Regions from separate parts of the Paenibacillus sp. WC2504 genome, predicted to be linked through region 2. Evidence: riboswitches for the same ligand, from Rfam matches in the RefSeq annotation. Region 2 holds a riboswitch; each other region holds the start of a gene.
The links. Region 2 has a riboswitch for cyclic di-GMP ahead of ACUN27_RS00410 (PilZ domain-containing protein). Riboswitches for the same ligand answer to the same signal wherever they lie in the genome.

Region 1 (7,895 bases), 280 kb from region 2:
GACGCAAGGCGAAATGAAAGATCTCATGCACACCCTTAGCCAAGAAAACGCCAAAACGAGCAAGATGCCTAACGGTAATTAAAACAGCAGCACATGTTCATGCCTCCCTGAAGGGGGCTTGGAGATGTGTTTTTTATTTTTTAATTTTTTTGTATGTTTAAAGCAACTTTTTCTTCCTTATCAGCGTCAAGGGTTATTATGGTAATTTTCAATGCCTAAAGGAGGAAGAGGACTTTGAAATTAGTCAAACAAGCAGGAACGCTAGTACTAGCTTCAAGTTTGCTGCTCACGGCTGCTCCAGCCGTTTGGGCCAGTGAGGTAAGTGTGGATAGTAAGACCATTGCAGTGCCTGCCTATCCCGGCGTCGTCGACAGCAAGATGTTAGATGCCAAAATCACGAAAGAGCAAGCGATAGAGCGGGCTAAGGCGTATATCACGCTGCCTCAAGGCTTCACATTCCAATCGATTAGCTTAAATGCTTACTATGGCACGAATGGCAGAAATATCCCGACATGGAACATTAATTATGTGAAAAAGGTAAAAGATCAGACCTACGGTTATTTGAACGTATCGATTAATGGCCTGGATGGAACGCTGACGGCTTATTCAATGAATGACAGTGATCCGGATCATAAACCGGCGTATCCGCCGAAGGTTGACTTCGCTGCAGCTAAAGATGTCGCTTCCGCTTTTATTGCTAAAGTGAATCCAGACAAGCAGAAAGAGCTGCTTTACGACGATTCGGAAGAGAAAGCGTTCCGCACACCGTTGAACGGGAATTATCAGTACAACATCCGCTTCGATCGTTCGGTTGACGGTGTTCCTTTTACTGCGAATGGTATTTCGGTCAGTGTGAATGGCGACGGTCAAGTAACGAATTATAATTACAATTGGTCTGATGACGTTACTTTCCAAGCGAATACCGGGCCTGTTACGAAAGAAAAAGCTGCTCAATTATTCCATGACAAAGCGGATCTCTCGCTTCTCTATCAGATTCCATACGGGGCCAAAGGCAAGAAATTACCGATTATTTCTTATATGATGGGAGCGTTTTCGCTGAATGCGCTAACCGGAGGAGTATGGAACCCGGTTCCGCATACGGAGGATTCCAAGCCTTTGACGGACAAACCGCTGGCTGAACGTCCATCGGCTGCTTTGAACCTGACGAAGGAGGAAGCCGTGAAGAAAGTCATCACGGTGTTCAATCTTTCCTCGGACTACAAGCTCCAAGAGGCTACCTACAATGAAGGGACGAACCCTGAAACCGGAGAAACCAACTCGAATTGGAACTTAAGCTGGAACACCGTTTCTGAGAAAGACCCTACAGGCAAGATAGCCGGAAGCGGAGTCTGGGCAAATGTAAACAGCAAAACCGGAGAAATCACCAATTTTAACAGCTATGTGCCGTACAGCCCTGATAACAATAAGGACATTGAAGGTAAGGTTTCCTTAGAGGATGCTGTTGCCAAAAGCGTAGATTTCGTGAAAACGCAAATTCCTTCTTACACTGACCAGTTAGTGCTCAGCCAGCCATCCGCCAAGGATTACTCGGAAGACCAGCTGAAGCATATGCGGAATTGGGATATCCGATTCAATCGCGTTATTGACGGTGTTAGTGCGGGTGGTGAGGGTGTAACCATCAGCATCGACCGCGTGACGGGTCAAATTATGAACTATCAATTCGGGCTCAGCGACATGCCTTATCCGAAGCAGAAACCGGAGATTCTGGCGCTCGACAAGGCGAAGGAGCTGTGGCTTTCCCAGTTCGACATTAAACTAAACTATGTGCTCGAATATGGCGGATCCAATGGCGTAATGCCAATTGAGAAATACAACCTGATGATTGCTGCGGGAGAAATTCCTCCGACTGCAGCCGTTACCAACGCAAATCAAAAATTAGAAGCTAAGCTTGTCTACACGCTCGTTCCAAAACTTAGCCGGGAACCCTTCCTGCTTGATGCGCAAACTGGAAAATGGAGAAACAGCCAGACGGGTGAGGTTATGTCCCTGGATAAAGTGACCGTTAGCGACATCGACAATCACTGGGCTAAGAACGAGCTTCAACTGATGCTGGACTATCAAGCACTTGATGTGCAGGATGGCAAAGTCAACCCGGATCAATTGATTAAACGGGGCGAGCTGGTCAAAATGCTGGTTATCGCGATGAATGGCGGGAACGGTGGCATCTATTACGGAGCGGATCGCAAAGCTTCCTTTGCGGATGTAAGCAACGCTTCCCCTTATTTTGCCTATGTCGAAAATGCGGTTGACCGCGGTTTGCTGGACGTTGGCGCTGATTTCAACCCAGAAGCTACGCTAAGTCGCGAAGAGATGGCACAATTGATCGTTAAGGCACTTGGATACAAAAACCTGGCGAAATTCGACGGCGTGTTCAACAGCCAATTCGCGGATGCCGCTGAAGTTAAGCAAGTAGGTACCGCTGCGATTGTGGTAGGGCTTAACATTATGTCCCTCAACGATGGCAAGTTTGCGCCGCAACAAGAAGTGTCAAGGGCACAAGCAGCAAGCGCGTTTTACCGTTTCTTGCAGAAACGGGCGGAGCTGCAAGATCAGCCACGTTACTACTACTAGGAAGCCGGTATGAGGATCATAGTTCCCCAATAGTGCGAGATTCGCGTGGTCATTACCGTATATACTGAAAAAAAGGCTATCTTACAGGTCATAGACCCGCAAGATAGCCCTTTCTTCACGCGCTTATTCATGTTCTAAAACATTGGAAATACATAATGAACTAAGAAATATAGAACTCCGAAGATGATGATGATGTAAGCTGCATACTTAATGAAGGTGGAAGCTACTAAACTGGAATCCGATTTTTTCTCTACATGGCGTTCTTCAATGTCAATATTACGTGGTTGTGTCGACATAGCAATCACTCCCTTATAAAGTATCTTGCTAGTTAATACCCGCCATATTTTGGAGTGAAACATCAGCATTCATAAAATGTTCCAATAATATTTTCTTACAGGCGCTCCTCAGTGTGCTACAATAATCTTTAAAATTTATTACGCATATTGGAGAGAAAGGAAGTAAGAGAAAATGGTTGTTTCCGGAAAAGTAGGTTTGGAAGAAATTATTAGGGCCAATCATGTGCTCAGCAAGGTGATCGAACCATCGCCTCTGCAACGCAATGAGCTGCTCTCTAACTTGTATGAATGTAACGTTTATTTGAAACGTGAAGATATGCAGGTCGTTCGTTCTTTTAAAATTCGCGGAGCGTACAATGTGATCCAAAGTTTGACCCCGGAAGAACGCGAAGCGGGAGTCGTGTGCGCAAGCGCAGGCAATCACGCACAAGGCGTTGCTTACTCTTGTAAGCAGTTGGGAATTGAAGGGAAAATCTTCATGCCAACGACGACGCCAAGGCAAAAAATCTCGCAGGTGAAGTTGTTTGGCGGATCTTTTGTAGAAGTGATTCTGACAGGGGATTCTTTCGATGATTCATCTAATCACGCCAAGGCCTACTGTGCCAAAGAAAATAAGGTGTTCATTCACCCTTTTGATGATATTCGCACGATCGCGGGACAAGGGACTGTCGGTCTGGAAATTATGAATCAGATGTCCGATACGCCTGACTTTATTTTTGCCACCATCGGGGGCGGCGGTCTTGTAGCTGGTGTGGCGACTTATGTGGACAGCGTTTCTCCACGTACCAAGATTATTGGCGTTGAGCCAGAGGGCGCTGCAAGTATGCAGGCGTCGCTCAAGCAGGGCAAAGTCGTTACTTTGTCTACGATTGAGAAATTTGTAGACGGCGCAGCTGTGAAGCAGGTAGGCGAGCTTACCTTTGATATTTGCAAAGAAAAGCTGGACGATATTGTTGTTATTCCTTCAGGGAAGGAATGCACGACGATTCTGGAGCTTTACAACAACAACGCCATCGTGATTGAGCCAGCAGGGGCTCTGCCTGTTGCGGCGCTTGATGCTTACCGGGATCAAATTCGCGGCAAAAACGTAGTTTGTATCATCAGCGGTGGTAATAATGACATAGACCGGATGCAGCAAATCAAAGAAAGATCGCTCGTGTACGAGGGCTTGAAACATTATTTCATCCTCAATTTCCCTCAGCGTGCAGGCGCTTTGCGTGAATTTCTGGAGGAAGTTTTGGGGCCGACCGACGATATTACCCGGTTTGAGTATACGAAAAAGAACAATCGGGATGATGCTCCAGCACTAGTCGGCATCGAGCTGAAGAATAAAGATGATTATGAGGGTCTTATTGAACGTTTGTCCCGCAAGGACTATGATTATATCGAGATCAATAAAGATCCCAAACTTTTTAATTTGCTAATTTAACTAAAAATAGCCAGAGTAGAAAAAATTGTGATATAGTTAAATAGTCCTGCTTTTTCTTTGTTTACCTGAATATTGTAAAAGGCAAACTTGCCGAAAGGTAAGGACGCAAAGCTCCGGGTCTTAGGTTGCCGCCGCAACGATGATGGCTGGGCTGCCGAGAGGAGCAGTTTACCGATACAGGTACGCCTACGGCTATTCCAAATGGAATAGCCTTTTTTGATGACCGGAATGGAGGTTCCCCCCGAATGAGAAGCCTTTTTTTAAAGTGGATTCAACAGATGAAAGATCAGGAGCTCCGCTATGTGGGCATCCTTGGTTTCTTTCTGCTGACGGCTAATCTACTTGCTGCTGCTTCTTTTACATTTACCCCGAAGATGATAGTGTTCGTTCTCATTCAAGCACTTATTTGCTTCTTTTTTGCCATTCGCATCCGTCACCTGCGGCTTAACAGCATCGAACAGGAGGAGAAGAGTAAGCAGCTGGCTTACTTGGCTTACCATGATACATTAACGGGATTGCCGAATCGACGGCTGTTCGAGGACCGCTTAAAGCGCGTGCTCCTTCATGCTCAGCGCTATGACCAGCTAGCAGCAGTTGTATTTCTCGACATGGATAGATTCAAGGAGGTTAATGATTCCTATGGCCATGCCTCTGGTGATCAGCTCATTCGATTGGCTGCGGAGAGATTGTTAGGCTGTCTGCGTGGTTCGGATACGGTGTATCGGCAGGGTGGCGACGAGTTTATTATTTTGCTTGAATCTTTTACCAAACCGGAAGACGTCCGAGCAGTGGCTATGCGCATTCAAAATGTCCTGGATGAACCCTTTATCCTGGATGGAAAAACCGTTACGATAACCGCTAGTATGGGAATTGCATTATATCCGCTAGACGGCACTAAGCCCGAACAGCTTCTTCAGCGTGCAGATGAAGCGATGTACGAGGCCAAAAACCATGAGAATAGCCGCTTCCAGTTCTATGCGTCAGACATTGATACGATGGTGAAGAGCAAGGCTCACATGGAGAACGAGCTGCGCTTGGCTTTAGAGCAGGAACAGTTCGAATTACGGTATCAGCCGCAATATGAAATCGCAGGCCGCAAGCTCATCGGCATGGAGATCAGCCTCTACTGGGAGAAGGGGGCTAAGCAGCTTAGCAAGCTCATGGATTGGCGGAAAGCAGCGGATGAACTGGGATTCATGGTGCCTATCGGCAAGTGGGCGTTTCAGACCGCGTGCAGGCAGATGAGAGACTGGCAGAAGGCCGGTCAAGAGCCGCTCCGAATGACGTTCACCATTAAATCTTCGCAGTTTAAAGATGATCATTTTATTGCCCATATAGCTGATGTGCTGCAAGAAACAGGTATCGATCCCAGTCTGGTCGAGCTGGACCTTACGGAGAGCATCACGTCTTCCAACGTGCAAGAAGCAAGCAAGAAGCTGACGATGCTGAAAAAGCTTGGCGTACGCATTGCCATGGATGACTTGTGTACGGGGCTTTTTACACGAAGCGGGCTGGAAGGTATGCCGCTGGATAGTGTAAAGCTGGACAGCACGCTGATCAGAGACCTTGTCGATGATGACGAAAATCAACTGCTTGCAGCTGCTATCGTTCGGATGGCCCACCGATTAGGGTTAAAGTTAATTGCGAAAGGTGTCGAAACGGAAGAGCAATTCGAATACCTGAAATTTCTGCAATGTACGGAGGTGCAAGGAAAACTGTTCAGCAATCCGCTATCCTCCGATCAATTCCTGACATTGATGACCATAAAAAATTAAAAATAGGTCATCTAGATTTTATTGACCGGCGGTAGTATAATAAATAATTGGGGCTTAAAACCTATATTGTGGGGCTTTACAAAAAGACCATGTCAACTTGGTTAACATCACGAATTATGATCATTTGCTGCAGGATTGCTTTTCACTTAAGTTGCAAAGTGATACACTCGGTCTATGATCAGACATACATAATTTAACTGATTCTGGTCAACCTAGAATGTGGGATTTAAGGTACAATTTTAAATTTATTTTGGGGGTAAAGATGATGAAAAAAGTATTCACAACAGCGTTAATGGCTGTCACTGTTTCCGCGGTTGCTTTGACAGGTTGCGGTGCCAAAAAAGAAGAAACAAAACCGGCCGCTTCCGCTTCACCAGCAGCAAGTAGCGCAGCATCCGCAGCACCAAGCAACAACAGCGGCAAAGATTTCAAAATCGGCATGGTCACAGACATTGGCGGCGTAAATGATAAATCTTTTAACCAAAGCGCATGGGAAGGTTTGCAACAATTAAAAAAATCAACTGGCGTAAACGTGAAGAACCTGGAAAGTAAAAGCGATGCGGACTATACGCCGAACTTGAACCAATTCGTAAAAGACGGCTATAACTTGACTTGGGGTATTGGCTTCTTGATGGGTGACGCGCTTAAAACGGTTGCAACTCAAAACCCGAATGCTAAACTTGCGATTATTGATAACGTTGTAGAAGCTCCAAACGTAGAATCCGTAACATTCTCCGAGCAAGAAGGTTCCTACCTTGTAGGTGTGGTTGCAGGTCTTACGACAAAATCCAACAAAATCGGTTTCGTTGGCGGTATCGACATCCCGGTTATCAAACGTTTTGAAGCTGGTTTCGTTGCCGGCGTGAAAGCTGTTAACCCAAATGCTAAAATTCAAATCAACTACACAGGCGCGTTCGATAAGCCTGACCTTGGTAAAGCAGCGGCAGCAACCATCTACAACGATGGCGCAGACATCATTTTCCACGCAGCTGGTTCCACAGGTAACGGTGTATTCAACGAAGCAAAAGACCGTGCGAAAAACGGTAAAAAAGTTTGGGTTATCGGTGTAGATAAAGACCAATCCCTTGAGTTCGGCGATGAAGTAACACTGACTTCCATGTTGAAGCGTGTTGACAACGCGGTTGCTCGTGTTTCCAAAGACGTTATCGACAACAAATTCCAAGGCGGTAAAAACGTTACACTTGGTCTGAAAGATGACGGTGTAGGCCTTCCGGAAACTTCCAAGAAAAACGTAACAGCAGATATCTTGAAAAAAGTTGACGAGTACAAAGCAAAAATCATCAGCGGCGAAATTAAAGTCCCAGAAACACCATAATACGGGTATAATAGGTACAGCGGTTACGAACGATAGGTTTACTTTTGTTCAAACAAGGCTAGTTACAATAACTAGCCTTGTTCTTAGTTTTGAGGGTTTTAAAAAAAAATTGATCCTTAGGGTGATCTGATGAATGAAGTAGTCCCTGTTGTTGAGCTCAACAACATTACGAAGAGGTTTCCGGGCATCGTGGCGAATGATGCGATCAGCTTAAAGCTGATGAAGGGTGAAATCCATGCCTTGCTGGGCGAAAATGGTGCGGGTAAATCCACATTGATGAATATTTTGTTCGGGCTGTATCAACCGGACGAGGGTTTTATAAAAGTACAAGGCAACGAGGTATCCATTGATAGTCCGAATCGGGCGATTGAGCTGGGCATCGGGATGGTGCATCAGCATTTTAAGCTTGTACAGCCGTTTACCGTAACGGAGAACATTATCCTGGGCATGGAGCCGAAAAAAGGGCT
Region 2 (7,895 bases):
TTGTCCTTCTGTTTTCGCTACTACAGCGGCAGTTGCCACCGCTTCACCTGAAACAGAATCTACAAAGCAAAGCGGCGGGAATAGCACGCACCACCAATTCTGGCCTTCTCCACTGCCAATCGTGACACGCAGCGCCTCATAGTCACCTGCAGGGTAAACTTCATTCCCGTACATTTTCGTAGGAAAAGGGACTTTACCAAGTTCAACCGTATGTGTGTAACTGTAGCCACGAGCTTCAATCATTTGTCCGACAAGCGCGTCAAACTCCGGTAAATGAGCCAATACTACCGCTCTTGCTTCATCCAAGGAATGCGGGCCAACAACCCAACCTTGCATACGTTCAATAATTACATCGCGAATTTCACGTTTCAGTGCTTGATCCTGCGCCGAATCCGAGTTTGCTAGAATACGCAGGCGAATAGACTCTTCCGGTATGGTAGGCGAAATAACCGCCGCATTCGTACGATTGGATTCCCAACTAGTTATCATAACAATAAGTGCAAAAGCCACGAATAATAAGTGCTTGAATGAATGACGATCCGTTCTTTTTACCATGAGGAAAAGCCCCTTTCCCTTCGCTTCTACTAGCCAGTATAGGCAAAAAGAGGAGAGGCTAAACCTAGCAATCTATTTAAATTTGGTAGATTTGATAGAGTTGGGATTCAGTTAACTGCCAAATTCCACTTAGGCTTATCTTAAGGGAACTAGAGAACTCTATTTTGGGAAAAACGGGCTGTTTCCCTCTCTGAACGAAACTACGGGGTCTTATTTAACCCCCATGGTCGTTTTTCGGGCAGAAAACGGCAAAATAGCGGACTGTAGTTCCTGTAGCGGGTGGAAAGCAGAAACAACAAGCCCTACTGCTCGCGCGCCCGGATCGCAATCACGTGGCGATCAATCCCCTGCAGATCCGGCACGAACCGGATCTCCTCCCAATTCGCGGCGGCGCGCAGCATCGCCGCCACAGCATCCGCCTGCCCGATGCCGACCTCGAACCCGACCACGGTCGGGATTCGCGGCAGCAGCGGCAGCTGAGCAACCATCCGGCGGTACAGGTCGAGTCCCTCGACACCGCCGAACAAAGCCGTGTGCGGCTCGAACAGCCGCACCTCCGGCATCAGCGCCGGGAGCTCGCCATCAGGGATATACGGTGGGTTAGACACCAGTATATCCGGAGCGATCCGGCGCTCAATATAAGGCTCGAGGAGGTCGCCCTCGAGCCACTCCACCCGCGCAGCCACGCCGTGGCGCTGCGCGTTCGAGCGGGCCATCTCCAGCGCTGCCGCGGAGATGTCGCTGGCAGCCACGCGCCAGTCGGCCCGCGCGTGAGCCACCGTCACCGGGATAATGCCGCTCCCGGTGCCAACATCCGCAAGCAGCGGAGCGCCTTGCGGGAACAGACGCGAGCCCTCGCGGAGCAAAGCCTCCACGAGCAGCTCCGTCTCCGGCCGCGGAATCAGCACGGCCGGGCTAACGGCAAACGTAAGGCCGTAGAAATCCTGCTCGCCGATTACATACTGTACCGGCTCACCTGCGGCCTTCCTCTCTACTAGCTGGCGCCAAGCGCCCTCCAGCTCGGCAGGAAACTGTTCCTGGAAACGGAACAGCAGCTCAGTCCGGCTGCAGCCCAGAAGATGCTGCAGCAAAAGCTCCACACAGGAAGCCGCCTCCGCTACGCCCAGCTTCCCTAAAAAAGAAGAAGCCTCTACATAGGCTTCTCTAATCGTCATCGAGGCAGTCGGCATCACATTGCCTGCTCCCCATTATCCAAAGCATCCGACTGCGCGGCAATGGTTAGCGCCGACACGATTTCTCCCATGTCACCGTTAAGCACTGTATCTAGTCGGTGAAGCGTCAAACCAATCCGGTGATCCGTAATCCGGCTTTGAGGGAAGTTATACGTGCGAATTCGCTCCGAACGGTCACCTGTACCGACTTTGCTTTTACGCTCGCCTGAATATTTCGCTTCCTCTTCCTCACGTATCTTATCGGAAATCCGTGCACGCAATACGCGAAGCGCTTGCTCCTTATTGGAGTTTTGCGATTTGCCGTCCTGACATGTTGCCACAATGCCCGTAGGCACGTGCGTCACGCGAACCGCTGATTTCGTCGTATTAACGGACTGACCGCCCGCTCCGCTCGAACAGAATGTATCTACGCGAATATCGGCGTCATTAATAACGATCTCAACTTCTTCCGCTTCAGGCATGACAACAACTGTCGAAGTGGAAGTATGAATACGTCCGCCTGATTCTGTTACTGGAATACGCTGTACACGGTGCGCCCCGCTCTCAAACTTCAGCTTACTAAAAGCGCCTTTTCCTGTGATCATGAAAATAATCTCTTTGAATCCGCCCAAATCGTTCACGGAAGCATCGAGAATTTCCGTTCTCCATCCTTGCGCGTCTGCATAGCGGGTATACATACGGTAAAGATCGCCCGCGAACAGCGCTGCCTCATCGCCGCCTGCCGCTCCACGGATTTCAACGATGACGTTTTTGTCATCATTCGGATCTTTTGGCATCATAAGGATTCTGAGTTGTTCTTCCAGATTAGCCGATTGCTCGCTAAGCTCTTCGATCTCCATTTTCACCATTTCACGCATTTCATCATCCAGCTTCTCGTTCTGCATCGCTTTCGCGTCTGCCAGCTGCTCGCTTACGCTCTTATATTCATTATAAGCATCGTAGGCTTCCTGAAGATCAGATTGTTCCTTCGAATACTCTCTAAGCTTCTTGGTGTCACTCGTCACATCCGGGTCACACAGTAGCTCACTTAATTTATCATAGCGGTCCACAATGGACTGAAGTCGATCCAACATAACGGATCACTCCTTTCTTTATTTTTTATTCATTAAACATTAAATCGGAAATGCATAACGTCGCCGTCATTCACCACGTACTCTTTACCTTCCAGGCGTACTTGCCCTTTTTCTTTCGCACCATTCATGGAGCCAGCTGTTACCAAATCCGTATAAGATACAACCTCGGCACGAATAAATCCACGCTCGAAATCGGTATGAATCACACCAGCCGCTTGAGGAGCTTTCGTTCCTTTGCGGATCGTCCAAGCTCTTACTTCCTGCACCCCAGCTGTAAAATACGTATACAAGCCAAGTTTGCGATAAGCTGCTTTAATCAATCTATTCAAGCCGGACTCTTGAAGTCCCAACTCTTCGAGGAACATTGCTTTTTCTTCATCTTCGAGCTCAGCAATCTCGGATTCCACCTTCGCGCTGATCGAAACAACTTCGTTGTTTTCTTTCGCCGCGTATTCTTGAACGATTTTGACGAATGGATTCTCATCCGCAGTTGATACTTCGTCTTCACTCACGTTGGCCGCATAAAGAACCGGCTTCATTGTCAACAAGTGAAGGTCGCGAACGAGCAGCTTCTCATCATCGCTCAAATCAATGCTACGCGCTGGCAGATCGTTATAAAGAGCTTCCTTGATGCGTTCCAAACACTCAACCTCAGCAACAACTTTCTTGTCGCCGCCTTTCAGGTTTTTGCGGGAGCGCTCGATCTTTTTCTCAACGGACTCAATGTCAGCCAAAATCAATTCGAGATTAATCGTCTCGATATCGCCAATTGGATCTACTTTACCGGAGACGTGCGTAATATTATCATCCTCAAAACAACGGACAACATGCACAATGGCATCCACTTCACGAATGTGTGCCAAAAATTTATTTCCAAGCCCTTCGCCTTTGCTCGCGCCCTTCACTAAACCCGCAATATCAACGAATTCGAAGGCTGTCGGAACAATGCTCTTAGGGACAATCATCTCTACCAGCTTGTGCAATCTCTCGTCCGGTACTTCAACTACCCCAACATTCGGATCTATCGTACAGAACGGATAGTTTGCAGATTCTGCCCCCGCCTGTGTAATTGCATTAAACAATGTCGATTTTCCTACGTTCGGTAGACCGACGATACCTGCTTTCAAAGCCATCGTAGTTACAACTCCTTAATTTTCGAAAATCATCCTTCTTATTATATAGTACTTGGAACGCAAAAAAAAGCCTGTAGGCTACTGATTAGCCGCAGACTTTTTTTCCAGTGCTTTTTTTGTTTCATTTTCCTGCTTCTGAATGTAGTACGTTTCAATCTGATTTTTTAAAATAAATCCGCGCAGCGCGTTCGTTTTCTCTTCTGGGATGCTAACAAAACTAGCACCGTAATAGTAGCCGTCATTCGTTTTTTCTTGCCGAACAATTTCCATTGTACATGGCACCAAAAAGCCCAAAATTAACTCCACTTCCAATTGGGAATTCTTTTGAATGACTTTTTCTAGCATAGCATTTTCACTGATCGTAAATCCTAAACCATTAACAGATAGATTTTTGATAGAGAATCGGATCGGTGTTTCAAAATGATGTTTGAGTTTCTTGTTTCTGTCTTGGAGCGCGAAAAGCAGCCCTTCATTCTTCACATCAACGCGAGGGAACTCCCGCTTTTCCGTGAACTTCCTGCGATTTTCAGGAGGATTCAGAACAATCAACGATCCCTGGTCCTTGGCCACAACCACGGTATCCATAACAAACAGCCCGGATTTCGTATACACCGTCATTTTACACTTATCTCCCAGCGCAAAAACATGATATTCCGGAAGCTCCACTTCAATGATGTCACCTAGTGCATAGGTCAACACGCCAGTGGCTACGAAATCTTCCTTGCTCAGCATCGCCTTGCTGTCAATCATTACATCAGCGTCGTACCCTTCCTTGCTGCCATAAAACTTAGCAGATTTTTGTTTGCTAACCACTTTGTCGATCAACCCTCCCCGCGTTCCAATAAAAAAATAGACTGCCCCTGCGCCGGGAACAGCCTATTACCTCAACCTAAAAAAGCATCGATTTTCGGTAACCAGGCTGTCGTAGTTCCATAGGAACCGTAGACCCTCGGCTTTGCGTCCTTACCTTTCGGCAAGTTTGCCATTATCGAACCTTGCAAATGAATTGTCATGCTTTGTCGTACAATATCGTGTTATATGGTCTAAAAGACCTAAGTTATCTTTCATTATACGGATGGATTTCCCTATTATCAACTAATTCTCTTGCATACATCTGGTATTTGTTGTATGAATGTTAAAAGAAATAAATATCCACAACTTTTTGAGTTATACACATTGTTATCCACAGGTTGTTAACAACGAATATTTGTTCGATCCTTTGTTCACATGTGGATAAGATTATTTTTAGTGAGGTGTCCCCCTGTGGATGAATATAGTGAACATATCCCATGGATGAAAGCGGCCATAGAGGAAGCACGTAAAGCCGAAGCCATTCGTGAGGTGCCGATTGGTGCCGTTGTTGTACATCAAGGGGAAATTATCGGCCGCGGCTACAATCTTCGTGAAACGACGCTGGATCCGCTTGCTCACGCTGAAATGATCGCTATTAAGCAAGCCAGTGAGCATTTGCAAGCGTGGCGCTTGCTCGACTGCAAGCTCTACGTCACGCTGGAGCCTTGCCCGATGTGTGCAGGAGCGATTGTTCAGGCACGCGTTCCACAGGTGATCTACGGCACAACCGATCCCAAGGCCGGCTGCGCGGGAACGTTGATGAACTTGCTGCAGGAGGACCGGTTCAACCACCGGGTCGATGTGGTCAGCGGCGTGCTGCAAGAGGAGTGCGCGACGATGCTGACGCAGTTTTTCCGCAAGCTGCGCGGGAAGGAATAGCCGTTCGCGTTCGACGTTAGGCATTGGCGCGCTGGGTGCGAGCGTTAGCTTCCTTCGTAAGTGGACGCCTCGCATTGATATGCGAAAGGGTACTATGATCCCCTATTCGCCGGATATTAAGCACTTCAGCGAGGAGAGGGAACTGTGATCCGCTATTTTAGCACTTCTAGCCGAAATCTTGGCTAATTAGGCTAAATAGAGTCCTGTAGTTCCGTCTGAACCCTGGAAGTCTTCGTTTTGGCTCAAATAGTGCCCTGTAGTTCCCCAACGCACGATGCATTTAGCTAAATTCAACTAGTAGTTAAATCTTGCCACTCAAAGGTTGCGCCATATAAGGCTTCGTGCTATCATAATCTTTGCCATGCGCCCGTAGCTCAGCAGGATAGAGCAACAGTTTCCTAAACTGTAGGCCGGATGTTCGAATCATCTCGGGCGCGTATACAACAAAACGCCAGTTAACGGTATAAGCCGTTGGCTGGCGTTTTTTTCAATCCTCCGGACAGTTGTTTTCCTTTAAAGCTTTTTTCATATTTTCTTTTAATTTATCTGCATAGCCAGTAATATCACCAGAATGATTGCCAAGATTTGCGTTGTACTGATTTACTTCATTGTTTATCTGCTCTGTGTAAAGGGCGATAATCCTCTGACAGGCTGGACCTGCAACTGGCGATTTTGACACAGGCAGCGGTGTAGGCGTTGGTTGAGGTTTATTGGGAACAGATACATCCGTTGTATTATCTACACGCTGAGAGTTCCAAGTCTTCATAAAATGGTATTCTGATAGGTTGTCCTTACTGCTCTTACTAAACTCCTCAGCATTTGATCGTTTGACTGTAACAAAGTTTGTAACCAAGTTATTATAAATAATGCTTACTATCATTGAATCTACGGGTGAATTAACCAAAAAACCGGAGAGTGCAATGATATGATCGTTATCTGCACTAGTATCATTTGATATTTCTAAATCTACTTTTAAATATAAGCCATACTCATTATAGATAAGCTGGACATTTTTCCCCTGAAATTCTTTAGCTTTCTCATTTAATGACGGAATAGTAGCTGCAAAATCTTTCATTGCGTTATCTTCCTTTACTTGAGGAAATGCAAAATCAACTGTGTACTTCTCAGCATCCCACGTCACCGATGCCCCGGTTTGTTTCAATAGGTACAACGGCACAACAGTTCTGCCATCTTGTATAGTAGCAGGCACATCCTCAGCTTGAAGCTCCTTCCCCCCGAATAAAACCTTCACGATTGGAGCCCCCTTGTAGTCACCATGAAGGCCCGCTGCATGAACGACACCAGCCAAACAGAAAAACGCTAACACAGACACAATCAGTTTCTTTTTTTTCATAAAAACTTTCTCCCCCACCCAAATTAGCTTGTTAATTGCCACCTGTAACATTTCTGATATTTCTAGAAAATTCCTGCAAAAATTCAATTTATTCTACCTATCCACATGTTAATAGACCTCCTGCCCGCTGAGAAAAAAATCAGCGTTATCAACATCAGCACAAGTAAGAGGTTTTTCGAACGTTATTAACAGCGAAAAAGAGGGAGGGTTATCCCCAAATTTGCCAGGAAGGGGCATCGAGCAGTAGTACTCAGGTAAGAGCATGCTCTACGGTGTACTTAGTGCAACAAAATGACGGAGGTCCGGCCTCAATTCGCAGTTTCGTTGTATTTTGTGCAACGTTTTGGAGAGGGAGGAGCGGTATATTCACCATTCAGGTCAAAATGAGTTTACTTCATGCAATGAAGATGACGATTCCGAGGTAAAACCGCCTTCAGTACTGTATCAAGTACAACGTAGGGCGGGGCGGTATCTCAGCACAAAAAAGAGACCCGCCGCTTCAAAAGCGGCAGGCCTCCCTTATTTCATCCGGTCCCGATACTGTCCCGGCGTCATATTCTCATATTTCCGAAAAAGACGGATAAAATACGATGGCTGATACCCAATTTGCTCCGCAATCTCGTTCACCTTTAAATCAGACTCGACGAGCAGTTTCTTCGCTTTATCCATACGCAGGGTGATCAAATAGTCGATGAAATTCACGCCATTGATTTGCTTGAATGCTTTACTTAGCGCATAGGTCGTTGTATTAAAAGCGTCCGCACATTCCTCTAGGGAGATGTCGCTGTTCATAAAACGCTCCTGAATCCGATCCGTAACACGCTCCACCAGGCGCTTCATATGGATGTCCTGGTAT
Region 3 (7,895 bases), 6.7 Mb from region 2:
ATTTCGATAGGCTTGATATTCCGATTAAAGAGCAAGGGGTTACGAATATTGGAATTCGTATTGGCGATGATTGTTGGATCGGTGCAGGTGCAGTTTTTCTAGACGGTGTAAACGTTGGTGAAGGATGTGTAATTGGAGCAAATACACTTGTTAATAAAGATATACCTCCATATAGTGTAGCAGTGGGTAGTCCGGTAAAAATAGTAAAGAGTCGATTGGCTGTGGGGTCGAAAATTTAATGAATATTTTACACGTTACGCTAGGCATTCCTCCATTCCGATCAGGTGGATTAACCAAGTATTCAGTAGATTTAATGTTAGAACAACAACGACAATCCCATACTGTTTCCCTTGTTTATCCTGGACATATTTATGGTGTTGGTGGGGTTCGAATTACTGAAAATAATAGTTATAAGAACATAGGTGTATATGAAATAATTAATCCATTGCCAGTACCTCTTCTGGGTGGAATAAAAGAACCGAGCAGATATATTAGGACAGTAAATAAGCGTACCTACAAAACTTTTTTCAATGAGGTAAAACCTGACTCCATACACATTCATACTTTTCAAGGGGTTCACAAAGAGTTCATCGAAGTTGCTAAAGAATTTAATATACAGATCATATACACTACTCACGATTATTTCGGGATATGTCCTAAAGTTAATTTGATGGATCATCTCGGTAACATTTGTTATGACTACAATTCTGGTGTGAAATGCGCTACTTGCAATGTAAATGGCTACAGTATGTTTAAAATTTTTGTCATGCAATCGGAGTTATATCGATTTTTAAAAGATTCATCTATTGTTAGGAAAATTCGTCAACGTGAAAAAAGTAAAAATAACCTCGTTCTTAGTGTAAATAAATCAGTTGCAGTTCATGCTGAGATGAAAAATATTCATGCAAATAAATATATAGACTTAAGAAAATATTATATTGAAATGTTTTCTTTAATTGATTTATTCCATTTTAATAGCAGAACTGCGAAGAGTGAGTTTGAAAAGTATTTAAACGTTCGAGGGCAAGTAATTCCAATAACACATAGTGATATTCATGATTCTAGAGTTTTACGACAATATGACAAAAACAAGCCGTTACAAATCGCCTACCTTGGACCGGTAGATCGATATAAGGGCTTTTATTTTGTGCAAAACGCTTTAAACGAATTAAAAGGCGGTAATTGGCACCTGCATGTTTATGGAGATTTAGCTAAAGCTGATGTAGATAATGATCCCAATCATTATACGTTTCATGACAGATATAGGTATGACCAACTCTCAAGTATCTTTAAACATACGGACCTTCTAATTATACCAAGCATTTGGAAAGAAACATTCGGGTTTATCGGTCTAGAAGCATTAGCACACGGAGTGCCAATAATGATTTCTGAACATGTTGGGCTACAAGATGTTATTACTCATGGAGAAACAGGTATTGTGTTTAAGGCTGAAGAAAGCGAATTACGTGAACAGATCGCAGCCATCATTAAGGATAGAGAGATCTTGGAAAAAATTAATAAAAATATTTTGCAGAGTGAATTTGTGTTTTCAATGGAACAACATACGAATCGGATGATTGAATTTTATAAAACAGGAGTATAGACATGAAAAACATATTCATAATAGGCTCAAAAGGAATACCGGCCAAATACGGCGGTTTCGAAACATTCGTAGAACAACTTACCGTGCGGCAGCAAAATGGCAATATTCGTTATCACGTATCCTGTTTGGCAGATAACAACGAAGAATTTGAGCATAATAGTGCGCGATGCTTTAATGTGAAGACCAAGAAAATTGGCGCGGCTACAGCAGTACTGTATGATGTTTTGAGCATACGCAGATGCATAGACTATATTCGCCAAAACAAATTAATAAATTGCACAGTATATATATTGGCCTGCCGGATAGGGCCTTTTTTTTATTTCTATAAAAGGCAATTGGAGAAAATGGGGGTTACTGTTTGCGTAAATCCTGATGGTCACGAATGGAAACGAAGTAAATGGAATGCCGCTATCAAAAAGTATTGGAAAGTGTCAGAAAGCTTGATGGTTAAACATGCGGATCTATTGATCTGTGATTCCAAAGGTATTAAGAGCTACATACAGTCAGAATATAAGTCATACAACCCTACTACAGCTTTTATCGCTTATGGTGCAGATATCGAAGACTCAAATCTATTGGATGATTCCGAGAAATTACAAGCTTGGACTGCGCAGCATGGTATTAGAATCAACGAGTACTATTTAATAGTAGGAAGATTTGTACCAGAAAATAATTACGAATTAATGATTCGTGAATTTATGAGATCGAATACAAGAAAAGACTTAGTCATTATTACAAATGTGGAGCAGAATCAGTTTTTCCAAGGTTTATCGGAACGCACGCAATTTAGCACGGATCGTAGAATAAAATTTGTTGGAACTGTTTACGATCAAGAGTTATTGAAAAAGATTCGGGTGCTGGCGTATGGTTATTTGCATGGCCACGAAGTAGGAGGGACGAACCCTTCTTTACTGGAAGCGTTAGCCTCAACCAAGTTAAATTTGCTACTAGATGTTAATTTTAATAAAGAAGTGGCTTTGGATGGGGCTGTTTATTTTAATAAACAAGAAGACTCACTTGCGTCTATAGTTAACCGGGTTGATCGCTTTTCTCCCGATGTAATTGCTAGTTTATCATATAAGGCAAAACAACGGATCGAACAAGAATATTCCTGGTCAAAAATAGTAAATGAATATGAACAACTCTTCCTAACAACTGAAGTTCAGATGAGAAAATCGTCTGTGATAAAAGAAAGTGCAAAACTCATTAAGCAGTAAAGGAGCTGTTCAATATTGAAAGGGATTATTTTAGCAGGTGGAAGCGGAACAAGATTATATCCACTAACTAAAACGATATCGAAGCAGTTGCTTCCTATATATGATAAGCCTATGATTTATTACCCATTATCTGTTTTGATGTTAGCTGGAATCAAAGACATTCTCATCATATCTACTCCAGAGGACACGCCTAGATTCAAACAATTATTGGGGGATGGTAAGGATATCGGTATTTCTCTTTCCTACTCAGTTCAACTTTCTCCGGATGGGATTGCACAAGCTTTTATTATTGCCGAAGAATTTATTGGTGATGATTCTGTAGCATTAATCTTAGGAGATAATCTGTTCTATGGCCATGGCCTCACAGAAATGCTTCAAAAGGTGGCTGAGCGGAGCAGTGGAGCGACAGTGTTCGGTTATTATGTGAATGATCCAGAGCGATTCGGTGTCGTTGATTTTGATGAAAGAGGAAAGGCTATATCAATTGAGGAGAAGCCAAATATACCTCGCTCGAATTATGCAGTCACTGGACTTTACTTCTATGATAATAAGGTTGTTGAGATTGCCAAAAGAATCAGACCTTCCGATCGTGGTGAACTTGAAATTACCGATATTAATAAAGAGTATTTACATCTAGAACTGTTAAATGTTGAGATTCTTGGCAGAGGGTATTCCTGGCTGGACTCTGGCACACATGAATCCCTACTAAAAGCTTCACAGTTTATTGAGACCATAGAGAAGAGACAAAGTCTAAAAATAGCTTGTCTTGAGGAGATTGCTTTTAACAGAGGATATATATCACGGGAGCAGCTTTTAAATTTGGCGGAACCTATGATGAAAAATGAATATGGTAAGTATTTACTGAAAATAGCCAACCAGGCGCTGAAAAGGAAGCCTGTGTATGTCTGATGTGAAAATAAAGTGAAAATTGATACTATGTTAGAACTGCAAGAAATGAGGATGTACCTATTGTGAGAAATTTAAAACCTTGGATTCGATGGACTATATGGATAGTTAGTTCGGTATCTATCATATTGTTTGTGGCAATAGGATATATATATTACAAAATTCATTCTATCCAAGTGGAAGATGTGTTGAAGCGGCACGCAACTGTTAGTAAAGATGTCGTTGAAGAAAAGCGAGAGGGGGGAGAAGATAGTAGCAAAACAAATTCCACAACTCTTCCTTCTTTCATTTCATCCCCTGTTGACAAAGCGAATGAATTTGCTACCAAACCAATTCAATCTCAAGATGCTTTGGATGCAGCGGCTATCTTACTAAAGTCAGGTCTTAGTTTGAAAGAAGTATACTACTTGACTGGTCAGGCCAGTGATAAGCTTTCCAATAATGAGAAACAAAAAATTCGCGACTTACTTCTTTCTAAACTTTCAACGGAAGAAATAGAGTCACTGCGAGCAATTACTATGCCCTACGGTAAGGAGTTAAAAATCCTTGACCCTAGTTATCCAATTGAGTTAATTGGCGTGTATGACACAGAAGAACGCAAGAAAATTCTCGCTGAGTTAAAAAATAAGGAAAAGTCACTGGATAGCCAGCAAGTTCAAGAGCAGAACAATAAACAAGAGAATGTTGAACATGCAGATGAAGAACAGCTGCCAAGTCAAGTCCAGCCGTCTTCTACACCATCTGACCAAAAATCTGACCCATCACTTATCGCGGTCTACACTGCCAAGCTAGATTCATTAAAAACCAGCTGCCAAGGCAATATCAACAATCTTGTCTCCGGTATAGTGAGTGCAAAGAAAGGAAAGAAAGATCTTGGGCTTAAAGAGCTGCAAAGCATGTTTATGCAAAAGTTTGTGGATGCGGAGTCGAAGTGTGATACTAACTTTAATGGGATACTTTCGGATGCAGCGAAAGCAGGAGTAAGCTCTGGAGAGATTGATGACTGGAAGCAATCCTATTATTCTATGAAGCAAGCGGCGCAAGGCAGTGCAATTGGTCAAATTGAAAAAGCTTTATCAAGTAAATAGGTTAGAGAGTTTATACGGAACCTGTGGGTGATACATCATGATAAAGAAATCAAACATTCTTAAGTTTCTATTGTATGTGCTCCCAATTTTAATATTGCTTGGCTTGATTTATGGACTCTCTTCTCAGACTCATCAAATGCAGGATCTTAAACCGTGGATTAAAAAGAAAATATCTGAAAAAACGATAAACGAACATTTTTTGGGTACTAGTATTAATTATGGTGCTGAGACAATAAGTCTAAAAACGAGTAGTGCAAGCAGTTTCGTGGAATTTTTAGTACGTAAATTTGCTCATCTATTCATATATGGAGTACTCGGAGGGCTAATTGCCCGCTTACTCCATGTATTTTTGCGATGCGGTTTTGGCAGGAACTTTCTCATTTCTGTGTTATTATGCACGGTATACGCAGTATCGGATGAATTCCACCAAAGTTTTATTAAGGATCGAAGCTCTAAACCGGCAGATGTCGTTTTAGACGCAGTGGGTGCTATATTTGGTATCCTGCTGTATTTGTCTGTGTCACATATATGTCAAACGGTACGAAAGGCGAAAAATAGCGAAATATAGTTCGTTATACCTAAGTGTTGATCCGAATAATGGTTCGGATGGCAGATGTCGCATCTGTATCGTTTGCTAAAATAATCCTATAAACGACAATCACATAAATCGTAAGACAATGGCAAAATTGATGAAAGTCAGTGACGCAAAGCTAGAGGGACTAAGCTGAGAAAATAATCAGTATGTCAGCCAGCTGCCGAATACGGCCTCCGTCTGATTCTTATGTGGAACAAACTATTAGGAGGTAGAGAAGAGTATGATTTGGCTAATCATATTGACTATTTTTTGGATTGTGGGGTGTATTTTTTATTTTAGTATATGTACTGTTGCAAAACGAGCAGACGAGATGGCTGAGACTATGTTTACGAATGAGATTTCTCAAAACGCAGTATCCACTTTCTTGAATGACGATGCCCAGCGCTTTGAAAAAGGAAATGAAGTTATTGGACAGGTTTGTTTAACATAAAAAGAAAGATTAGAGCACCTTTTTGGGTGCTTTTTTTATTTAAGGCACTAAGATACTAGCACTTACAAGTACTTTATTATGAAATAGATAACTACACTCCAAAATGGGATCATAATAAGCAATCCCCATAAACAACCTTTAAACATAAAAATACGATTATTTTTGTTTTCATCCATGTCATTAATCAAAATGCAGCACCTCTTTGTTTAGGATTAATACAGCTGTTTAGACATTACAAATTTAAAGAGAGTTATAGTACTTGGACTTTGTAAATAGTTAATTTCTTATTCTCAACATTGTTGTTATTTCCCTGTTAAATTAACAAGTGTTTTTTTAAAAAAGTGTATTTATAACATGGAGTCTTTTAATTTGATAGGCAGGGAGGGGAAAACGGTTTAGCAGTTATGTTTTTAAATGGGTAATATGGTCTATTGTTACTATTGTTGCTGATTGCTGAATATTGCCGCCTATTCCAAGTCTTCAAATGCTGAAATAAAAGTTGGGTAAGTCACTACAACCAAATAACTATACGAGGTGTCTATTATATGAAAGTGAAAAAACATTACACAACAGCAGCAGGATTATCATTAGCTCTATTATTGGGAATAAGTACTGGAGCATCTGCCTCACAGACCCCCGTAGACGTGGATGTCTATCAAATCCCTATGCATTTCAAGTTCGACGGTAAGGAGTACGCGCCGCCGGAAGGTCAAATGGGTTTTATCTATGAAGGTAGTACTTATGTCCCGATCAGGTTCATTTCTTATTCTTTGGATAAAGCAGTGAAATGGGATGCAGATACATACACAGTAACGATTTCCGAACCTAAAGAAGCAGACAAAGTTAACATTAAAGAGTACAAGCTCAACACACAGGTTTATTCAAAAAGCAATGAGAAGATAGATAAATCCAAGTTAGTCTCTAGCAAGTTAAATGTGTACAAAGAGAAGGTTGCCTTTATTTTCGATGGTGTCGCGAAGAGCCCTTCTGATGATTTACCTGGTTACATCGTCGACGGTAGTCTATATGTGCCTATGCGTTTTTTCTCTGAGTCTGTTGGCAAAACGATTAGTTGGGATCCAGAAACTTACACGGTTTCAGCTGTGACTACTCCTGATGTTAAAGATCCTGAGATTAAGGTTCCTGAAACTCCTAAACCGGATCCTCAAGCTCCAGCAGCTGGAGGTGGAGGCGCGATTGGTGGTGGTGGGACTGGCGGCAGCGGAGGTGGAAATATAACAAAACCATCTTTGGATGCACTCAAATCCGAGACGGAAGCTCAGCTCAGACAGCTTCAAGCAAAAAGTAAAGAAGAACTGACATCTTTATATAATCAATATAAAAACACGCAAGATAAGAATTTAATTGCAGAGGCATTGAATAAAATTGCTGAAACCGATGCAACGTTTAATCGGCTCATGAATGATTTAGACACGAAGCTAACGGACAATGGGTATGATACAAGCATCATCAATACTTACAAAGAACAGTATAATCAAATCAAAGAAGACGCTAAAAATGAAATTATCAGCAATTAATCCTCTAAACCGGGCTCATCCATATGGATGTGTCCGGTTTTATTTTCGCCCAATTTCAGTAAACTAATCACCAACTAGGCATTTACACATACAGTGTATTAGGCATTTCAACTACACAAGAATGTGAGTGATCCTTTAATGACGAATCAGGAAGAACTTGAATTTCGTCCGCCAGTTGGTGGCGGTTTACATGGCGGAGGCATCGGACATGGTGGAATCGGTGGCCCAGGACATGTCGGCGGTATTGGAGGTATCGGCGGCATCGGGCACGGCATTGGCCATGGACCGGGCTTCGGACCTGGATTCGGCCATGGCTTTCATGGCGGTTTCTTCCCTGGCGGTGGCTTTAATGCACTTCCGTGGCTAGTAGCTCCACTTGTATACAGTGCGGCTGATTCTTACTACCCATATCCATATCCGTACCCATATCCGTATCCTTATCCCTACCCGCCTAATCCCTACTATCCATATCCCCCAGGCTATCCTGGGATCTAACACGAACATTACAACCGAGGAAG
Region 4 (7,895 bases), 7.5 Mb from region 2:
TTACCGGAGGGACGAGTGTTTTCAAGCAAACGGTGTGCCTCTTCAATAACAAGTAGGTGTTTTAACGAACCGCTATGTTCTCCTAACGAAATATAATGCTCGTAGATGGCAATTAACAGCAAGCCCATCAGAAATACTTTCTCTTGGTCGTCCCCAATGTATTCTAGCTCCATAATTGCCGGACCCTGAAGCAAGTTATGGATAGAATGTCCTTTTCTTGTATTTAACATGGTGCCCTTAGCCCCACTGAGCAGACTCCCTATTCGAACCTTTAGTGCTCCTCTAATATCACTAGCCAAGTCCGTTGAATATCCTACGGATTCTATCGCTTGATCTATCGCTAAGTACAGATCCTCCAGCGTAGGAAATAACTCAGATCTTTCTAAATCAGTTTCATAAATATTTATCCCCGAAATGAAATCCCAGCCTGATCGGCGATAAATTTGATAAAAGGCGGTTTCTAATATATATGGCATAGGCCCATACATAGGGAATGCAGCCACAAAGACCGATTTCAGATGATCCAAGTGGGTTTGAACATGGATATGCTCAGGAAACTCAAACGGATTAATCTTAAAGCTGTGGCTTCCCTCAATTCCTAAAGTAAACCGCTGTAGCACAGGAATTTGTATATCCAAATACTTATACTCCGTCTTGGCCGGCTCAAGCACAAGGAAAGGCACTTTTTTCTGAAAGGCCTGGGTTAGCAAACTCTTCACCGTGCTTGTCTTACCACTACCGGTGACACCTGATACGAATATATGACTTGTAAGATCTTTTAATGGAATATTCACAGGAACATTCGTTTGGTAAGATGTCATTAATCTCCCTAAGCCAACTTGATTATCTTTACTCTCTGTGACTTCTGCCCCAAATGGTACTCGAATTGTACGTTTCAGTCCGGGGGTAGCCCTCATAGGTAAAGCTAACAGAGCTGCTATATTATTGACACTAGCGAAGTTCAAATAGTCATGAGAGAATTGACTCTCCTTACGCAAACGGTACAAGCTTAATGAACCGGATCGTTTTGAAAACTGCTCCATATGCGCAGCAATCGCAGAGGCTGTATTCTTACCTCCATAAATGTTAAATACAGCAGAAGAGAAGATACTTCCCTGACTATTAAGCGTATATAAGTGGTTTTCTAATATCTCCTGTTGCTGTTTGGCTGTTACATTGGTAAGCTGGTAAGATAAATTTTCACCACCTACAATCATTTTCATGAAATTTTCGCCAAAATGTCCCTGCTCACCCACTTGTTTTTCTGCTTCCTTGGAGATACGGTTAATTTGTCCTTCTAATAAAGCCATCTGCTGGCTCATCTGCTCAGACCCCGCAACACTTAATTTTACCTGAATAAGGAAGGACTCATGGTTGGACAAACGGATCAATTCATCGATCAAATTTTCATCCCGGTCCTTTAAAACCAGCGGACTTGCACAACCTCGAAGTGTGACTTTTTCCTTAGCGAATGCCACATCTACTTCCATCTGTTCTTTGATCCAGTTGCATCGTGTAGTACAACTTTCCAAAATCTGTTGAAATCCCTGCTCCTCCGACAACAAAAAGTAGCTTAGTTGTTCATTACGATACTCTATCTGGATAAAAACATTTTTATCCTGCTTAAGTTGGGTATGTAAACATTCCAAAATCTCCCTCGCCGTGGAAAATCCAGAGTTTAGTTTCACTTCTAATTCCTGCTGTACTTGAAATACAAAATAGCTTTCTTTTTCTTCAGAGAAGTCTACTTCATTTATTTTGTAAAAGGTCATCCGCCTCTATTACCCCCATGTTCCATAAAAATATGTATTCTCGGGCAGATATAGAATGAAACAAGCGGTTAAAAGCGCCGGCAAGTTCAGACGGTAAAGTAGCATTAAAAGTTCCAAGAAGCTCTTCCAGCTGTTTTTTTTCGTATAAACCATTCATTAACAATAGCTGAATCTTATCATCCTTGATCATATCAAATAAACTACCAGGCAAATATTCTATTTGGTTGTCCCCAATCAAGTTAAGCTTGGCTATTCTTAGTTCAATATCCCGCTTTAAAGAAGCTGCTGCTCGTAATAGCTCAACCTTTTCGAGAAAATTTAAATCCTTGAGCGTTGAGTCCGATATATAGCAGGAATATCGGGAAAATTGGTCCCTTAATACTGAATCTTGAGTACGTAACGCCAGAACGACCATACCTTCGTTTATCGACACGATTAATTCATCCCCTAACTTAAGAAAATTGCCTGTTGAACGGCTTGTTCCGGTAGTCCAACGATGAGACGGCCTCCAGCGTCTTGAATGCTTTGTACAATTTCCGTTCCCATTGTAGGATTGGCCATTAACGATTTTGCCGTATCTTCGCTTATCACAACATAGGATTGATCCGCAATACTTTTGCCTGCCGCTATCTGTTGTTGTAGCTCCCCGCTAAGCAGCTCCTGACGAAGATACGGGAGCCCTCCATTCTTCACTTCGAACGAGGCAGAATCCCCTTTAATGATGTCATAATTGTTGTCGAGAAATAGATGATTATCTGCCAAGTTTATTTCAACCTGCTTCAAATTAGCGTTCGATTCTGTGAGAACAAGGTCTACTTTATTCGAGGTTGTAGCCGCTTCCAATTGCACCGGTACTTGTGTCTTCACTTCGCCGTAAGGGGATAGTTGAGCTTCCATGACGCTTTCTCCCATCTGGCCTTTAATTTGCACGTTATTGAACAAAGCTCTTGCTGCCTCTGGATTTTGAATGGAGGTTTCTCTGAATTCAGCTAGCTTCTTGTATCGATCTTGATCTAGCAGTTGATTTAATGTATCGACTGTTTTTTCATTGAACTGAATTTCAGATACCCCTATGCCATCGGTCATCTTTCTGCTCAATTCAAAGGCATGTGATGCCCACTCCTGTATGGCTGTGGTTTCAGCCACCTTTTCAGCAGCAATTACAGCGGCCGTTGACGTCACCGGTTCCATTCCATCATTCTCCTTTTCTAGGCGGTAACGGGTGAAGCTTCTGCGGGCATTGCAATTTCAAAGATGAGTTCGCCTTTTGTTCGGAGCTCATCCAAAGATTGCGATGTAAGATAGCTTACGTTAAACTGTTCATTATTCGTTTTTCTGACCCATTCGTTTTGATCGTTCTGGAAGTAATACTCCGAATTCACTAGAATCTGCTTATCTTGCTCTGCCAAGGCAATCGTTAGACGCCCTGAAACATACCGGAGTCCACCTTTTCCCAACTCTTGCAAAATTATTTCGTCGCATGCTTCAGAGTAGCTATCTATTAAATCGTTTAATAGCATAGGTTTATTTCGCTTTCTCACAGCACTATATATAACTGTAGCTGCAACAGATATAATAATTCCACTGGCAATGATCCAACGGTCTTCCATTTCTCTATCCTTCCTTCCACAAATTAATTACTAGTGTTGTAATGGATTCGTTATTTCGAATGCCATCTCTTTCAGTTCTCTTAATTTAGCGATACTTCCGGGTGCCAGTATGCCAATATGCTGGTCGCTTGTATGCGTCTTAAGTACCCAGTCTTTATCTTCTTTTAGAAAATAGGCCTCAATAGCAACTCTAAAATAATCTGTTGAACCGATAATCTCGATTGTGAACTTACCGCTAACAAAGGAAAGCCCCTCATGCTTTATGCTTTGGGTGATAATTCGATCAATTTGCGTGCTATACCTCTCAACCATTCTATTCAACGACGGTTTATTAAGAGGAATTCTTCCTCTATCTGATTGCTCTTTTCGAATCATTTCCCATTCTAAGGAGAGCAAACGGTCAAACGTATCTCTATTGGAGTAATTCGCCATCCAGACACCCTCTTTTTACAAATACAATTTCAATTCTTTTTCCAAGTCACTCGTAATGTTAATCTCTTTATTCATTTGATGTGCTTTCGCACGAATTTCCGGCGGCACTTCTGATTCAGGCACTTTTCTCGTCTCCGTCGTTACATGCCATTGTCCTTTTTCATCCTTCTGGTAAGCCTTAGCCATCTGGATATAGGCTTCTTTTGTCCGCTTCATAAATGCTTCAAATCCTATGACAACGGCTTTTATAGCCATCTTTACTTTTTTCATCAGGCCCTGAAACCAATTCTTAATTTCGTCCCAAAATGATGCGATAACACCCACAGCCAAAACGGCAGCTGCTGCGATCAATAGCGTTGTAAGAATCATAACAATCTAACCTCCAGTAATAGTGCTGCCTAACTGCGATTTTACAAACTCCTCGCTAACAGGCTTGCTTTCAAAGTGAATGACTTCAGGGCCTTTATTGGCTGCAAGACTCTTTTTAATGTCCTCGAGCGCCGCCCTAAAATGTCGGTGACTCACCTGATGTTCATTTAACCTCGCGGCTGCAAAGGCAGCCATAAGGATAGCATTAGATATATCACTCCCTGACACTTGATCGTATTCTGACGCCAGCTCGGAGACGTTAACATCCGTAGGCATTTTAGCTGGAATCAAACTTCTCAGGATCCGTACACGACAGTCAAGGTCAGGTAGTTCAAATTGTATGTGAGCCACAATCCTTCTCATAAATGCAGGATCATAATTGGTTATATTATTGGTTGCAAATAAAATAACACCCTGATAGTCGTTTAACAATGTCAGCATAACGGAACGTGTCTGATTAACACTTGTGTCGGTTGCATTGTTCATATTGGTGACTCGCCTACTTAAAATCGCATCCGCTTCATCGAAAAATAGGATGCTTTCAGTCTCTGTTGCGATACGGAATGCCTCCGTTAAATTCTTAGGCGTGTCTCCCACATACTTTGATTCAATATCCGCGTAATTAATTATCATTAACTTTTTGTTCATCTCATGTGCAATAGCGTGGGCTACCATTGTTTTACCAGTTCCTGGTGGACCGTATAGATTAATCCCTACTTTGCGAGAATGATTGTGAGTTTCGGATAACCCCCATTCGTTGAACACTTTTTCACTCATTGTCCTAATTGCGAGAGCATTCTTGATAGAATTTAATGTCTTTTCCGGCAAGATCACTTCGTCAAGACGATATTTGGGGATTTGTGGTGTGAACGAAGGATGGATCAAGGTTACATTCTCTTGTTTTTGAGCCGTTGCCTCCGGCTGCCTAGAAGAAAGGGGCATACCTGCGGAAGTTGGAGATATCGGAATAAGAGCCAAAGTTATCATTTTCCTTTCAAATAGATTAGCGAATCTTACTAAGAATACGGGAATCCATAGAGAATGATAGAAAACTACATTATTCTCTATACATTAAGATCAGCATTAACTTAATAACCATAAATCATTATTTCTAGATAACTTTGGGTAATTTGGGCAATAAAAAAACCATCGCATCCAGATAAGTGATGAGTTTGCCGCCCGGCACACCACTTTAGACAACCTAGCCGCCATAGATTTATTCACCATCCTTAGGCCCAAAGCTTTGCGTCCTTATTTTTCAATAAGTTTGCTATTATCTAGTAGCAAAAGTCATAATCTTATTGAGTTAGTATAGGCCTAAAGCAACACTCAGTCAACTTAATATTACAAAATTTGATGTATCTCTTTATGAGAAATAGGCCTTAAATACTACTCAGTAAGAGGACTACAATTTCCTCATAAATACAATTTCAACTCTCTTCCCAACTCCCTGTTAATATCCGTCTTTTCGTACATCAGTTGTACCTTTTCGAGAATTTCAGTTGGCACCTCTGATTCAGGAACGGTTCTGCTTGCCTCTGCTAAATGCCATTGGCCTCTTTCATTCTGACCATAGACTTTCATCATTTGTATATATGATTCTTTTGTCTGCATGATAAATGCTTGAATTCCTATAAACACTGCCTTTAAAAGGGTCTCCAATTTTCTAGTAATACTTTTAAGCCAAGTTTTGATTTCATCCCAAAATATAACTGTGGCTAAAGCAACTGAGACAGCAGAAATTAAAATTAGTAATGTTGTTAAGATCATGTTCATAAACCTCCTATTTTGATTTTGACTGAAGACGCACATTTTCAATCACCTATGGTTGCCCTCTTCCTTTCACTATACTTATTAGAAAACCCAATCAAATCTCCCCAGAAATTAAATATTATTATAAAAATAAAACAGATCCAATTAATGGATCTGCTCTATTTATACCCTTACAATGCCTTAAACTCATACAAAAATTTCTTTTTTCGTCTTTCGGTACTTTCTATATTACTCTCAATAATTTCAGCAAATAATAATTCAATAGTTTCCTCTTCTTTCAAGTCCCTTTCTCTTTCCCTAAGTCCAAAGAGTGGAGTATTCTGTGTTCGATTCATAATATAACAATAATCTAAAGATTGGTTTTCAATAATTTCCATTATATTGAGTTTATCAAAATTACATAGATCCCTAATTCTTTTATGAATATTAATATCTATTTCCCATGGCAGTATTTCATCATCTAGAATTTGAATTAATTGATTTGTATTAAGAAGTAACTGATCTGCAAATTGTGTAATTGTAATATTTTTTTCGGATATATAGGCACTTAAATACTCACCAAAACTAATTACTTTACGGTCAAGACACCAACCTTTACCTTCATTATTACTCTGTTCAAGAGTTTTAATTGTTCTATTGTTTTTATAGTATTTAATGTCTTGTATATATTCATTTCCAATCAAGGGTCTATCAAACAAAATCTCTTTATACATTTCTATTTTCTTGTTTATCATCATAGATCACCTAGTATCTTAGATTAATTACACATAATAAGTTCTGTCATATGCTATATATAATTATGCTGAGGGAAGGCTCTGGTTAGAGAGCCCTTCCGCATTTATTATTTCCAATGTTATTAATAAGCCGAATAATGTCTATTATGTATTTTTTCTAATTTCTTTTTTGCCTTTTCCAACCGGTTACTAACCCTTTCTTTAGTTATACCTAAACTTAGAGCAGTCTCTTCCGTTGAAAAACCATCTACATATCGAAGCTTACATACTTGATATTGCTGAGTAGTAAGTTGCTGAAACATTTGATAAAGCTCAGTTATTGTCTCTTCTAGAATTATTACTTCCTCCGGGTCACCATTGGGGGCCGCCAGCTTTTCTGAAAACTGGTGTATTTCAAGTTCCTTATGCCGTTTACGCCTCATGTACTGTTTTGCTTCATTTAAAACCATGTGATCAATAATGCCATTAACATACGTTTTAAAAGTACTCCTATTCGGGTCGAAGCGTTGTACAGCAAAGTAAAGTTCACCTATTAGTTCATGCACGATGCGGTCAAGTAAATGAGGATTAACAATGTCAGAAAACTTATGAAAATTAAATCTCCGAAAAGCCTCAAACCGGCAATGCAAACAAAACTCATTCCACAACGTAGATTCGGGATCACGTCCTTCCATAACTGCCTTATAAATGGGATAAAATCTCTGGCTCATAGGATATCACCAACTTAAACAGATTTGCTATCAATTAACCTATTACTATCTCTATGAAAATCTCCCCTCCCTTTGAAAAAAAGATAGGATCATTTTTAATTGTACCATTTACCATTATGTGGAGGAAGTCCGATATGGAAAATTTTATAAACCGCAACGGCTGCCTGACTGACAGTTGCTCCTTCTATTAATTTAGAGATCAGCCACTGTAACAAATAATTAATTACAGCTTATGTCGTCAATTCGAACCATACATATTTGCATTTTGTATGATACAAATTCCCCAATAGCGAAGAAAGAGGTGCCTCGGCACCTTCTCCGCTATTCTTCCCAGTCGGGATGGTCTTTCATTATATATGATCCTGGATTGGTCATAATTTTGTTCTAAGTAGTAAATTGACTTTACTCATGAATCCAATGGACTTTTCGAGGTAACTTTTACTTATTAATTGAATATATTTACTATATTTTTAAGAAATATGTTTAAATCTGGTG

Region 1: another riboswitch for cyclic di-GMP. It lies ahead of ACUN27_RS01675 (putative bifunctional diguanylate cyclase/phosphodiesterase); the one in region 2 lies ahead of ACUN27_RS00410 (PilZ domain-containing protein).
Region 3: another riboswitch for cyclic di-GMP. It lies ahead of ACUN27_RS30595 (hypothetical protein); the one in region 2 lies ahead of ACUN27_RS00410 (PilZ domain-containing protein).
Region 4: another riboswitch for cyclic di-GMP. It lies ahead of ACUN27_RS34790 (ATP-binding protein); the one in region 2 lies ahead of ACUN27_RS00410 (PilZ domain-containing protein).

What each region holds. Positions count from the first base shown of each region.
Region 1 covers NZ_JBQZFH010000001.1:366,647-374,541, forward strand. Annotated here, with positions in the region: gene rluF (23S rRNA pseudouridine(2604) synthase RluF) at 1-82, shown strand, start outside; gene ACUN27_RS01660 (S-layer homology domain-containing protein) at 235-2,592, shown strand; gene ACUN27_RS01665 (hypothetical protein) at 2,727-2,888, opposite strand; gene ilvA (threonine ammonia-lyase IlvA) at 3,061-4,317, shown strand; cyclic di-GMP riboswitch class I at 4,388-4,476, shown strand; gene ACUN27_RS01675 (putative bifunctional diguanylate cyclase/phosphodiesterase) at 4,563-6,092, shown strand; gene ACUN27_RS01680 (BMP family lipoprotein) at 6,358-7,428, shown strand; gene ACUN27_RS01685 (ABC transporter ATP-binding protein) at 7,558-7,895, shown strand, end outside.
Region 2 covers NZ_JBQZFH010000001.1:85,477-93,371, forward strand. Annotated here, with positions in the region: gene spoIIR (stage II sporulation protein R) at 1-555, opposite strand, end outside; gene prmC (peptide chain release factor N(5)-glutamine methyltransferase) at 858-1,730, opposite strand; gene prfA (peptide chain release factor 1) at 1,745-2,821, opposite strand; gene ychF (redox-regulated ATPase YchF) at 2,854-3,954, opposite strand; gene ACUN27_RS00410 (PilZ domain-containing protein) at 4,033-4,767, opposite strand; cyclic di-GMP riboswitch class I at 4,861-4,948, opposite strand; gene tadA (tRNA adenosine(34) deaminase TadA) at 5,182-5,685, shown strand; tRNA gene ACUN27_RS00420 (tRNA-Arg) at 6,049-6,122, shown strand; gene ACUN27_RS00425 (stalk domain-containing protein) at 6,173-7,039, opposite strand; gene ACUN27_RS00430 (AraC family transcriptional regulator) at 7,559-7,895, opposite strand, start outside.
Region 3 covers NZ_JBQZFH010000001.1:6,764,557-6,772,451, reverse strand. Annotated here, with positions in the region: gene ACUN27_RS30625 (acyltransferase) at 1-239, shown strand, start outside; gene ACUN27_RS30620 (glycosyltransferase) at 239-1,603, shown strand; gene cps2T (beta 1-4 rhamnosyltransferase Cps2T) at 1,606-2,820, shown strand; gene rfbA (glucose-1-phosphate thymidylyltransferase RfbA) at 2,836-3,729, shown strand; gene ACUN27_RS30605 (hypothetical protein) at 3,792-4,814, shown strand; gene ACUN27_RS30600 (VanZ family protein) at 4,852-5,382, shown strand; cyclic di-GMP riboswitch class I at 5,484-5,574, shown strand; gene ACUN27_RS30595 (hypothetical protein) at 5,630-5,839, shown strand; gene ACUN27_RS30590 (copper amine oxidase N-terminal domain-containing protein) at 6,385-7,377, shown strand; gene ACUN27_RS30585 (hypothetical protein) at 7,501-7,872, shown strand.
Region 4 covers NZ_JBQZFH010000001.1:7,584,625-7,592,519, forward strand. Annotated here, with positions in the region: gene ACUN27_RS34760 (ATP-binding protein) at 1-1,772, opposite strand, end outside; gene ACUN27_RS34765 (hypothetical protein) at 1,750-2,205, opposite strand; gene ACUN27_RS34770 (hypothetical protein) at 2,220-2,963, opposite strand; gene ACUN27_RS34775 (hypothetical protein) at 2,981-3,382, opposite strand; gene ACUN27_RS34780 (hypothetical protein) at 3,413-3,814, opposite strand; gene ACUN27_RS34785 (hypothetical protein) at 3,830-4,183, opposite strand; gene ACUN27_RS34790 (ATP-binding protein) at 4,190-5,161, opposite strand; cyclic di-GMP riboswitch class I at 5,376-5,465, opposite strand; gene ACUN27_RS34795 (hypothetical protein) at 5,600-5,953, opposite strand; gene ACUN27_RS34800 (hypothetical protein) at 6,127-6,690, opposite strand; gene ACUN27_RS34805 (sigma-70 family RNA polymerase sigma factor) at 6,813-7,364, opposite strand.